Regions from separate parts of the Lysobacter soli genome, predicted to be linked through region 2. Evidence: riboswitches for the same ligand, from Rfam matches in the RefSeq annotation. Region 2 holds a riboswitch; the other holds the start of a gene.
The links. Region 2 has a riboswitch for cobalamin ahead of GOY17_RS15760 (ribonucleoside-diphosphate reductase subunit alpha). Riboswitches for the same ligand answer to the same signal wherever they lie in the genome.
Positions count from the first base shown of each region.

Region 1 (4,993 bases), 1.5 Mb from region 2:
CGGCCGCTCACCAGCGCGAGCGCGCCGTCCAGGCGCCCGTGCAGCACGGCGAGCACATCGATGAGGCCCGGGTCCACCGCCACGTCGCCCGGAACATTGGCGAAATCCAGCAGCGTGCCGTCGACATCGAGGAACAGCGCCCATTCGGAGGACACCGCGGGCGGGGCGGGCAGGGAGAGGGTCGGCGTGGACATGCACGCATTGTGAACACGGGCATGTCAGCATGAAGTGGACGCGTCGTAATGACGGCGATCCGCGGCCCGGGCGTTGAATCGGGCAAGGCGAGCCCGCATCTGGTGCACATTCGCGGCCGCGTATTGCCGGCCGCCACCAAGTGACAAGGGAATCCTCCATGCGAATGGACAAACTCACCTCGCGCTTCCAGCAGGCACTGCAGGACGCGCAGTCGCTGGCGCTCGGCCGCGACCACACCATCATCGAACCCGTGCACCTGATGACGGCGCTGCTCGACCAGAACGGCGGCAGCACGCGCCCGCTGCTCGCGCAGGCCGGCGTCAACGTGCCGCTGCTGCGCGAACGCCTGGGCGAAGCGCTGGAAAAGCTGCCGAAAGTGACGGGGCAGGCCGGCCAGATCAGCGTCGGCAACGACCTGTCGCGCCTGCTCAACGTCACCGACAAGCTCGCGCAGCAGCGCGGCGATGCGTTCATCGCCAGCGAGCTGTTCGTGCTGGCCGCGCTGGACGACAACGGCGACGTCGGCCGCGCACTGAAGGCCGCCGGCGCCAGCAAGGACAAACTCGAAGCGGCCATCGCCAAGGTCCGCGGAGGCGAAAGCGTGCAGTCCGAAAATGCCGAAGACCAGCGCCAGGCGCTGGAGAAGTACACCATCGACCTCACCGCGCGCGCGGAGAACGGAAAGCTCGATCCGGTTATCGGTCGCGATGAGGAGATCCGTCGCACCATCCAGGTGCTGCAGCGTCGCACCAAGAACAATCCGGTGCTGATCGGCGAACCTGGCGTGGGCAAGACGGCGATCGTCGAAGGCCTCGCGCAGCGCATCATCAACGGCGAAGTGCCCGAAGGCCTGCGCGGAAAGCGCGTGCTTTCGCTCGACATGGGCGCGTTGATCGCCGGTGCGAAGTTCCGCGGCGAGTTCGAGGAGCGCCTGAAGGCCGTGCTCAACGACCTGGCGAAGAACGAAGGCCAGATCATCCTGTTCATCGACGAGCTGCACACGATGGTCGGCGCCGGCAAGGCCGAAGGCGCGATGGACGCCGGCAACATGCTCAAGCCCGCGCTCGCGCGTGGCGAGCTGCACTGCATCGGTGCGACGACGCTGGACGAATACCGCCAGTACATCGAGAAGGACGCCGCGCTCGAACGCCGCTTCCAGAAGGTGTTCGTCGGCGAGCCGAGCGTGGAAGACACCATCGCGATCCTGCGCGGCCTGAAGGAGAAGTACGCCTTGCACCACGGCGTGGAGATCACCGATCCGGCGATCGTCGCCGCGGCCACGCTGTCCAACCGCTACATCAGCGATCGCCAGCTGCCGGACAAGGCCATCGACCTGATGGACGAGGCGGCATCGCGCATCCGCATGGAGATCGACTCCAAGCCGGAGGAGCTCGATCGCAAGGAACGTCGCCTGATCCAGCTCAAGATCCAGCGCGAGGCGCTGAAGAAGGAGAAGGACGCCGAATCCCGTCAGCGCCTGGCCGACCTGGAAGACGAGATCGCGCGCCTGGAGCGCGAGTTCAACGATCTGGAGGAAGTGTGGAAGGCCGAGAAGGCCACGCTGCAGGGCGCCACGAAGATCAAGGAACAGATCGAGCAGGCCAAGCTCGAACTCGAAGCCGCGCAGCGCCGGCAGGACTTCGCGAAGATGAGCGAGATCCAGTACGGCACGCTGCCCGAACTCGAAAAACAGCTGCGTGCCGCGCAGGAAGCCGAAACGAAGGGCTTCACGCTGCTGCAGGACAAAGTGACCGCAGAGGAAATCGCCGAAGTCGTCGCGCGCTGGACGGGCATCCCGGTCAGCAAGATGCTCGAAGGCGAGCGCGAGAAACTGCTACGCATGGAAGAGCAGCTGCACACGCGCGTGGTCGGGCAGGAAGAGGCGATCAAGGTCGTGTCCGACGCGGTGCGTCGTTCGCGCGCGGGGTTGTCGGATCCGAACCGGCCGTCGGGCTCGTTCCTGTTCCTCGGCCCGACCGGCGTGGGCAAGACGGAACTGTGCAAGGCGCTGGCCGAATTTCTGTTCGACTCCTCCGATGCGATGGTGCGCATCGACATGAGCGAGTTCATGGAGAAGCATTCGGTGAGCCGCCTCGTCGGCGCGCCCCCCGGCTACGTCGGCTATGAAGAGGGCGGTTACCTCACCGAAGCGGTGCGCCGTCGCCCGTATAGCGTGATCCTGCTCGATGAAGTCGAGAAGGCGCATCCGGACGTGTTCAACATCCTGTTGCAGGTGCTGGACGATGGCCGCCTCACCGACGGCCAGGGCCGCACGGTGGATTTCCGCAACACGGTCATCGTGATGACGAGCAACCTCGGCAGCCAGATGATCCAGGAGATGTCTGGCGACGACACGCCGCAGGCCTACCTGCAGATGAAGAGCGCGGTGATGGGCGTGGTGCAGTCGCACTTCCGCCCGGAGTTCATCAATCGCCTAGACGACATCGTCGTCTTCCATCCGCTGGACAAGCAGCAGATCCGCCAGATCGCGCGCATCCAGCTCAACGGACTGGAAAAGCGCCTCGCCGAGCGCGGCCTGAAGCTGGTGCTGTCGGACGATGCGCTCAACCTGCTGGGCAACGTCGGCTTCGATCCGGTGTATGGCGCGCGGCCGCTGAAGCGGGCGATCCAGCAGCAACTGGAGAATCCGCTCGCATCGAAGATCCTCGCCGGCGAGTTCACCAGCGGCGACACCGTGCATGTCGAAGCGCAAGGCGGGCAGCTGGTATTCCGCAAGGACTGACACACGTCGGCATCGACGAGCGCCGCCAACGAAAGCCCCGCAGCCTCTGCGGGGCTTTTTTTTTGCGGGCGGCCAAGCGGGTTGCCGGAGGGCCCGATGCTGTTACCATGCCCGCGCCCAAGGTGACCGCCGGCTTGTCCGGTGGTTGAAACGGGAATCCGGTGCGCCCTTCGTGGCAATTCCGGAGCTGCCCCCGCAACGGTAGGCGAGACAAGGTTCCGCACACAGCCACTGTGCTCACGCATGGGAAGGCGCGGACCGGAAGCGCAGGAACTCCTGCCTTCGCTCGCGAGCCCGGAGACCGGCCCTGGTGCGACGTGACATGCGGTGGGCGAATGTCATGCGGCCATGATCTCTCCGTGCGCCGTCATCACGCCGTCCTTCCGCCTGTCCTTTCCAACGTTCCCGCGCGGGCAGGCGCGGTCAAGGAGTGTGCTCGTGCATCCGCATCACCGGTTGTTCCGCCGCCGCGCGCTGGCGGTTTCGCTGTTGTCGTGTGTTTTTTCCGCATCGCCCGCATGGGCCGACGCCGCCACCGACCTGGACCAGGTCGTCGTCACCGCCACCCGCACCGCGCAGACGCAGGACCAGGCGCTCGCCGCGATCACCGTCATCGCGCGCGAGGAGATCGAACGCCTGCAGCCGGCCTCGCTGCCCGACCTGCTGACCGGTCGCGCGGGCATTTCGATGGCCAACAACGGCGGGCCGGGCAAATCGACGTCGGTGTTCCTGCGCGGTACCGAATCCGACCACGTGCTGGTGCTCGTCGATGGCGTGAAGATCGGGTCGGCCACCAGCGGCGGCGCATCGCTGCAGGACATCCCGGTCGAACAGATCGAACGGGTGGAGATCGTCCGCGGGCCCTTCTCCAGTCTCTATGGGTCCGAAGCGATCGGCGGCGTGATCCAGATCTTCACCCGTCGCCCGCAAGGCACGTTCACGCCGAGTGCCAGCGCGGCCGTGGGCAGCGAGAACACGCAGCGCCTCACCGCCGGCCTGAGCGGAACGTCGCAGGATGAAGCACGCGGCGGCTGGTACGTCGTCAATGCCGCGCATGAAAACACCGACGGCATCAACGCGTATCGCGGCACGCGCAACTTCGATCCCGACAAGGACGGCTATCGCAACAGTTCGCTCACGCTGCAGGGCGGCATGCGGTTCTCTGAACGTTGGGACGCCGACCTGCGCGCCTTCCGAGCGGAAGGCCACAACGAGTACGACGGCAGCGTCAACAACGAAGCCGACACGGTGCAGCAGGTCATCGGCGGTCGCGTCCGCTACGTGCCGAGCGAACGCGCGAAGTTCACCGCGAGCGTCGGCACCAGCGCGGACCTGAGCGAGAACTTCCTCAACGGCGTGTATTCGTCGACGTTCGACTCGCGACGTGAGCTCGGTTCGTTGCAGGCCGACATCGGCGTCGCGTCCGGCCTGCTCACGCTCGGCTTCGACTGGCTTGGCGATGAAGTGGACAGCAACACCGACTACGATCGCGATCGCCGGATCAACCGCGGCGTGTTCGGCCAATGGCAGCAGGCCTTCGGCACGCAGTCGCTGCAGGCCAGCGTGCGCCGCGACGACGACAGCCAGTTCGGCGGAAAGACCACCGGCAGCGTGCTGTGGGGCTGGGACTTCACCGACGAACTGCGCCTGGGCGCGAGCTACGGCACCGCGTTCAAGGCGCCGACGTTCAACGAACTTTACTTCCCCGGCTACGGCAGCCCCGAACTCGGGCCCGAGACCTCCCGCAGCGTCGAACTCAGCCTGCGCGGCGAGCACGGCTGGGGCACGTGGTCGCTCAACGCGTTCGAGACGAAGATCGACGACCTGATCGCGTTCGATGCCTCGCTGGGCGACATGGGCGGGCCGAACAACATCGATCGCGCGCGCATCCGCGGCGTCGAAGCGGTGGCAGGCGTCACGTGGTGGGACTGGAACCTGCGCACGAGCCTGACGTGGCTGGATCCGGTCAACGACGGCGACAACGCCAGCCACGGCAACGTGCTGCCGCGTCGCGCGAAGCAGTCCGGCCGCATCGATGCCGACCGGCGTTTCGGG
Region 1 is NZ_CP046603.1:891,718-896,710, forward strand. Features, by position in the region: gene otsB (trehalose-phosphatase) at 1-194, opposite strand, end outside; gene clpB (ATP-dependent chaperone ClpB) at 353-2,938, shown strand; cobalamin riboswitch at 3,042-3,262, shown strand; gene btuB (TonB-dependent vitamin B12 receptor) at 3,287-4,993, shown strand, end outside.
Region 1: another riboswitch for cobalamin. It lies ahead of btuB (TonB-dependent vitamin B12 receptor); the one in region 2 lies ahead of GOY17_RS15760 (ribonucleoside-diphosphate reductase subunit alpha).

Region 2 (4,993 bases):
TCGCGCCGATGACGTCGTCGAAGCGATGGCCGAACGGCAGGTGGTCGACGATCTTGCGCGCGTGCGGCTCGTTCTTCGCGGTGACCACGGCGAGGCGATGTCCGGCCGCGTGCAGCGCTTCGATCGTCTCGCCGATGCCGGCGTAGACCTCGTGCTCGGCCCAGCCGTGCGTCTCGAAGCGGTCGCGGTAATGCAGCACGGCCTGCTCGACCTTCGCATCGTCGTTGAGCAGCGGGCCGAAGCTGGTGCGCAGCGCGGGGCCGATCCAGCGGCGCAGTTCCTCGTGTGGCGGCACCGGAAGGCCCATCTGCACATGGCGTGCTCCACGCAGCGCGTGATGCCGACGGCCGAATCGATGAGGGTGCCGTCCATGTCGAAGAAGAGCGTGGTCATGCGGGTACTCGAATGCTTTTGTATCCCGGGTGAGCGAAGCGCCCGGGTGATGCGTGACGGTGCGGGCAACCGGGTGCGCTTCGCTTGCCCGGGCTACATCGCGGTAGTTACGCCCGCGCCTTCAGCGCCGCGACCGCCGGCAGTTCCTTGCCTTCCAGGAACTCCAGGAACGCGCCGCCGCCGGTGGAGATGTACGACACGTCGTCCTCGATGCCGTACTTGTCCACGGCCGCAAGCGTGTCGCCGCCGCCGGCGATCGAGAACGCCTTCGATGCGGCGATCGCGCGCGCCAGCACTTCGGTGCCCTTGCCGAAGGCGTCGAATTCGAACACGCCGACCGGGCCGTTCCACACGACGGTGCCGGCGGCCTTGATCAGTTCGGCGTAACGCGCGGCGGTCTGCGGGCCGATATCGAGGATCATGTCGTCCGCGCCCACGGCGTCGACGGCCTTCACCGTCGCCGGCGCATCGGCGGCGAACGCCGGCGCGACGACGACGTCGACCGGCACCGGGATGTCCGCGCCGCGCGCCTTCGCATCGGCCATGATCTTCTTCGCCGTGTCGATGAGGTCCATCTCGACCAGCGACTTGCCGACGCCGTGGCCCATCGCGGCGATGAACGTGTTGGCGATGCCGCCACCGACGATCAGCTGGTCGACCTTCGAGACCAGCGACGACAGGAGTTCGAGCTTGGTCGACACCTTGGAGCCGGCGACGATCGCCAGCAGCGGGCGCGCCGGGTTGTCGAGCGCCTTGGCGAGCGCGTCGAGTTCGGCCATCAGCAGCGGGCCGCCGGCGGCGACCTTCGCGTGGCGGATCGCGCCGTGCGTGGACGCCTGTGCGCGATGCGCGGTGCCGAACGCGTCCATGACGTACACGTCGCACAGCGCGGCGTACTTCTTCGACAGCGCCTCGTCGTCCTTGCCCTCGCCGACGTTCATGCGGCAGTTCTCCAGCAGCACGAGCTGGCCCGGCTTCACGTCGACGCCGTCGACCCAGTCCTTCACCAGCGGCACGTCGATGCCGAGCAGTTCCGACAGGCGCTTCGCGACCGGCGCCAGCGAGTCCTCCTGCGTCCACGTGCCTTCCTTCGGACGGCCCAGGTGCGAGGTGACCATCACCGCGGCGCCCTTCTCCAACGCCAGCTTCATCGTCGGCAGCGCGGCGGTGATGCGCTGTTCGGAGGTGATGCGCCCGCCGTCGATCGGCACGTCTTTCAGAGAGCACCGTGGAGGTCGAGGTCGGACATGCGGACGATGGACATGGAAGCTTCCTCTGCGGCCCTTCGATGGAAGGGCGGGATGGGGGTGAGACGACGGCGCGGCGCAGCGTGCGGGCGCGGCGCGAGGGCGTGCATTGTCCCCTGCCGCATCCGCATGGGCAAATCTCGCGCATGTTCGATTCTGCTGTTATCCACAAGATTTGCGTTGACGGATCCACTCACCCCCACTATGTTGTGGCCCGTCGGTGCCGACCTTCGCAGGTCGGCTTAAAACGGGAAGCTGGTGGGAATCCAGCACTGCCCCGCAGCGGTATGGGAAACGAAGGTGGCCATGGCACTGGGCGAGATGCCCGGGAAGCGGCCACCGGTAGGCGATGCGACCTTCGTGTTCGCGTCATGTCCCGAGTCCGAAGACCTGCCGACAACCGCGCGTTGCACACCGCGCGGTGACCGGCCACGGAGTCTTCGGAGGGAAGACGGTCGGTGTCGCTGCACGCGACGGTTCGCGCCGTCGCCCGCCCGGTCTCGGGCTGCGCGACACCCCGCATTCACGCTTCGACTCCCGCGCCCGCGTCGTCCTTCGAGGGAGAGGACGGCCAGACGTGCGCCCACGCACCGGAGTCGCCGATGACCACCACCACGCAAGCCCCCGTCGCCACGCCTGCCCGCGAGAGCGCGACGCGTCCGCCCGAGACCCGCGCATCCGACATGGATCCCGGTTTCGCGCTGACGCCGCCCGCCGCCAACCTCACCATGACGGTGACCAAGCGCAGCGGCCGTCGCGAACCGGTCGACCTCAACAAGATCGTCCGCGCCGTGACGCGTGCGTGCGAAGGCCTGTTCTCGTCGATCCGATGCGCGTGGCCACGCGCACGATTTCCGGCCTGTACGACGGCGCGACCACGCGCGAACTGGACGAACTGTCGATCCGTACCGCCGCGCTGCTGACGGCCGAAGAGCCCGAGTACGGCCGACTGGCCGCGCGCCTGCTCGCGGGCGTGATCGAGAAGGAAGTCGCAGGCATCGAGATCCACGCGTTCTCGCAATCCGTGCAGCGCGGGCATGAGCTGGGGCTGATCAACGATCGCCTGCTCTCGTTCGTGCAGGCGCACGCGCGCAAGCTCAACGACGCGATCGACAACGCGCACAACCAGCGCTTCGACTACTTCGGCCTGCGCACGCTCTACGACCGCTACCTGCTGCGCCACCCGACCGCGCGCACGGTGATCGAAACGCCGCAGCAGTTCTTCCTGCGCATCGCCTGCGCGCTGAGCGAGGACGTGGGCGAAGCGCTCGCGCTGTACAAGCGCATGGCGCAGCTGGACTACATCCCGTCCTCGCCCACGCTGTTCAACTCGGGCACCACGCACGAGCAGCTCTCCAGCTGCTTCCTGCTCGATTCGCCGGACGATTCGCTCGAAGGCATCTACAAGCGCTACATGGACGTGGCGAAGCTGTCGAAGTTCAGCGGCGGCATCGGCCTGTCGTACACGCGCATCCGCTCGCGCGGCTCGCTGATCCGTTCCACGAACGGTTTATCGAACGGCATCGTGCCGTGGCTGAAGACGCTGGACGCGTCCGTCGCCGCGGTGAACCAGGGCGGCAAGCGCAAGGGCGCCGCGTGCGTGTACCTGGAGCCGTGGCATGCGGACGTCGAGGAATTCCTCGAACTGCGCGACAACACCGGCGACGAGGCGCGCCGCACGCACAACCTCAATCTCGCGAACTGGATCCCCGACGAATTCATGCGCCGCGTCGAAGCCGACGGCGAGTGGTCGCTGTTCGATCCCGCCAAGGTGCCGCAGCTGACCGACCTGTGGGGCGAGGCGTTCGATCGCGCGTACCGCGCCGCGGAAGTCGCCGGACTGGCCACCAAGCAGGTAAAGGCGCGCGACATCTACGCGCGGATGATGCGCACGCTCGCGCAGACCGGCAACGGCTGGATGAACTTCAAGGACAAGTCCAACCGCGCGTGCAACCAGACCGCTCGCGACGGCAACGTCGTGCACCTATCGAACCTGTGCACGGAGATCCTGGAAGTCACGTCTCAGGACGAGACCGCGGTGTGCAACCTGGGGTCGATCAATCTCTCGCACCACGTCGAGGTGTTCGCCGACGGGCCCGCTGCATGGCGATGCCGGCCGCTTCGATTTCGACAAGCTCGCCGAGACCGTGCGCCTTGCGGTGCGCCAGCTCGACCGCGTCATCGACCTCAACTTCTATCCCATCGAAACGGCGCGTCGCGCGAACCTGAAGTGGCGCCCGGTCGGCCTGGGCGTGATGGGCCTGCAGGACGTGTTCTTCAAGCTGCGCCTGCCGTTCGATTCCGACGCGGCACGTGCGTTGTCGGCGCGCATCGCCGAGGCGATCTATTTCCACGCGTTGTCGGCGTCCAATGAATTGGCGATGGAGCGTGGCCGCCATCCCAGCTTCGAGGACACGCGCGCGGCGCAGGGCGAGCTGCAGTTCGATGCGTGGGGCGTGGTGCCTGAAGACGGCGAACGCTGGGACGCGCTGCGTGCGCGCATCCGCGAGCACGGCCTGCGCAACTCGCTTCTGGTCGCGATCGCGCCGACGGCGACCATCGCATCGATCGCCGGCTGCTACGAATGCATCGAGCCGCAGGTGTCGAAACCTGTTCAAGCGCGAGACGCTGTCGGGCGACTTCCTCGTCGTGAACCGTTATCTCGTCGAGGAACTGAAGGCGCTGGGCCTGTGGACGCCGGAACTGCGCGACCGCATCAAGATGTCCGAAGGCTCGATCCAGGGCGTCGACGCGATTCCCGAATCGCTGCGCGCGGTGTATCGCACGTCGTGGGAACTGCCGATGCGTTCGCTCATCGACATGGCCGCCGAGCGCGGCGCCTTCATCGACCAGAGCCAGTCGCTCAACCTCTTCATCGAAAGCCCGAACATCGGCCAGCTGTCGTCGATGTACATGTACGCGTGGAAGAAGGGCTTGAAGACGACGTACTACCTGCGCTCGCGACCGGCGACGAAGATCGCGAAGGCGACGGTGAGCGGCGCGGCCGCGCAGGCGCCGAAGCCGGAAGTCACGCCGGCCGACGCGGTGGCGTGCTCGCTCGAGAATCCGGAAGCGTGCGAGGCGTGCCAGTGATCCCATCGTCATCCCCGCGAACGCGGGGATCCAGCGACTTCGAACGAAAGCCTCAAGGCACTGGATTCCCGCTTCCGCGGGAATGACGAAACCCCAACCTTCCCTTCAGCCGGCAGCCGATGCGTGGCTTGCCTCCCTCCCCTTCCGCAGGATCGCGGAACGGCTGCCGCTGAAGGGCAAGGTCCCAGACGAGAATGACCATGTCGCACACGCCCCGCCTGCTCGACCCCGGCTTCGACCTCACGCTGCGGCCGATGCGC
Region 2 is NZ_CP046603.1:3,455,226-3,460,218, forward strand. Features, by position in the region: partial or broken gene GOY17_RS15750 (HAD hydrolase-like protein) at 1-393, opposite strand, end outside; partial or broken gene GOY17_RS15755 (phosphoglycerate kinase) at 501-1,657, opposite strand; cobalamin riboswitch at 1,842-2,052, shown strand; partial or broken gene GOY17_RS15760 (ribonucleoside-diphosphate reductase subunit alpha) at 2,324-4,733, shown strand; partial or broken gene GOY17_RS15765 (ribonucleotide-diphosphate reductase subunit beta) at 4,928-4,993, shown strand, end outside.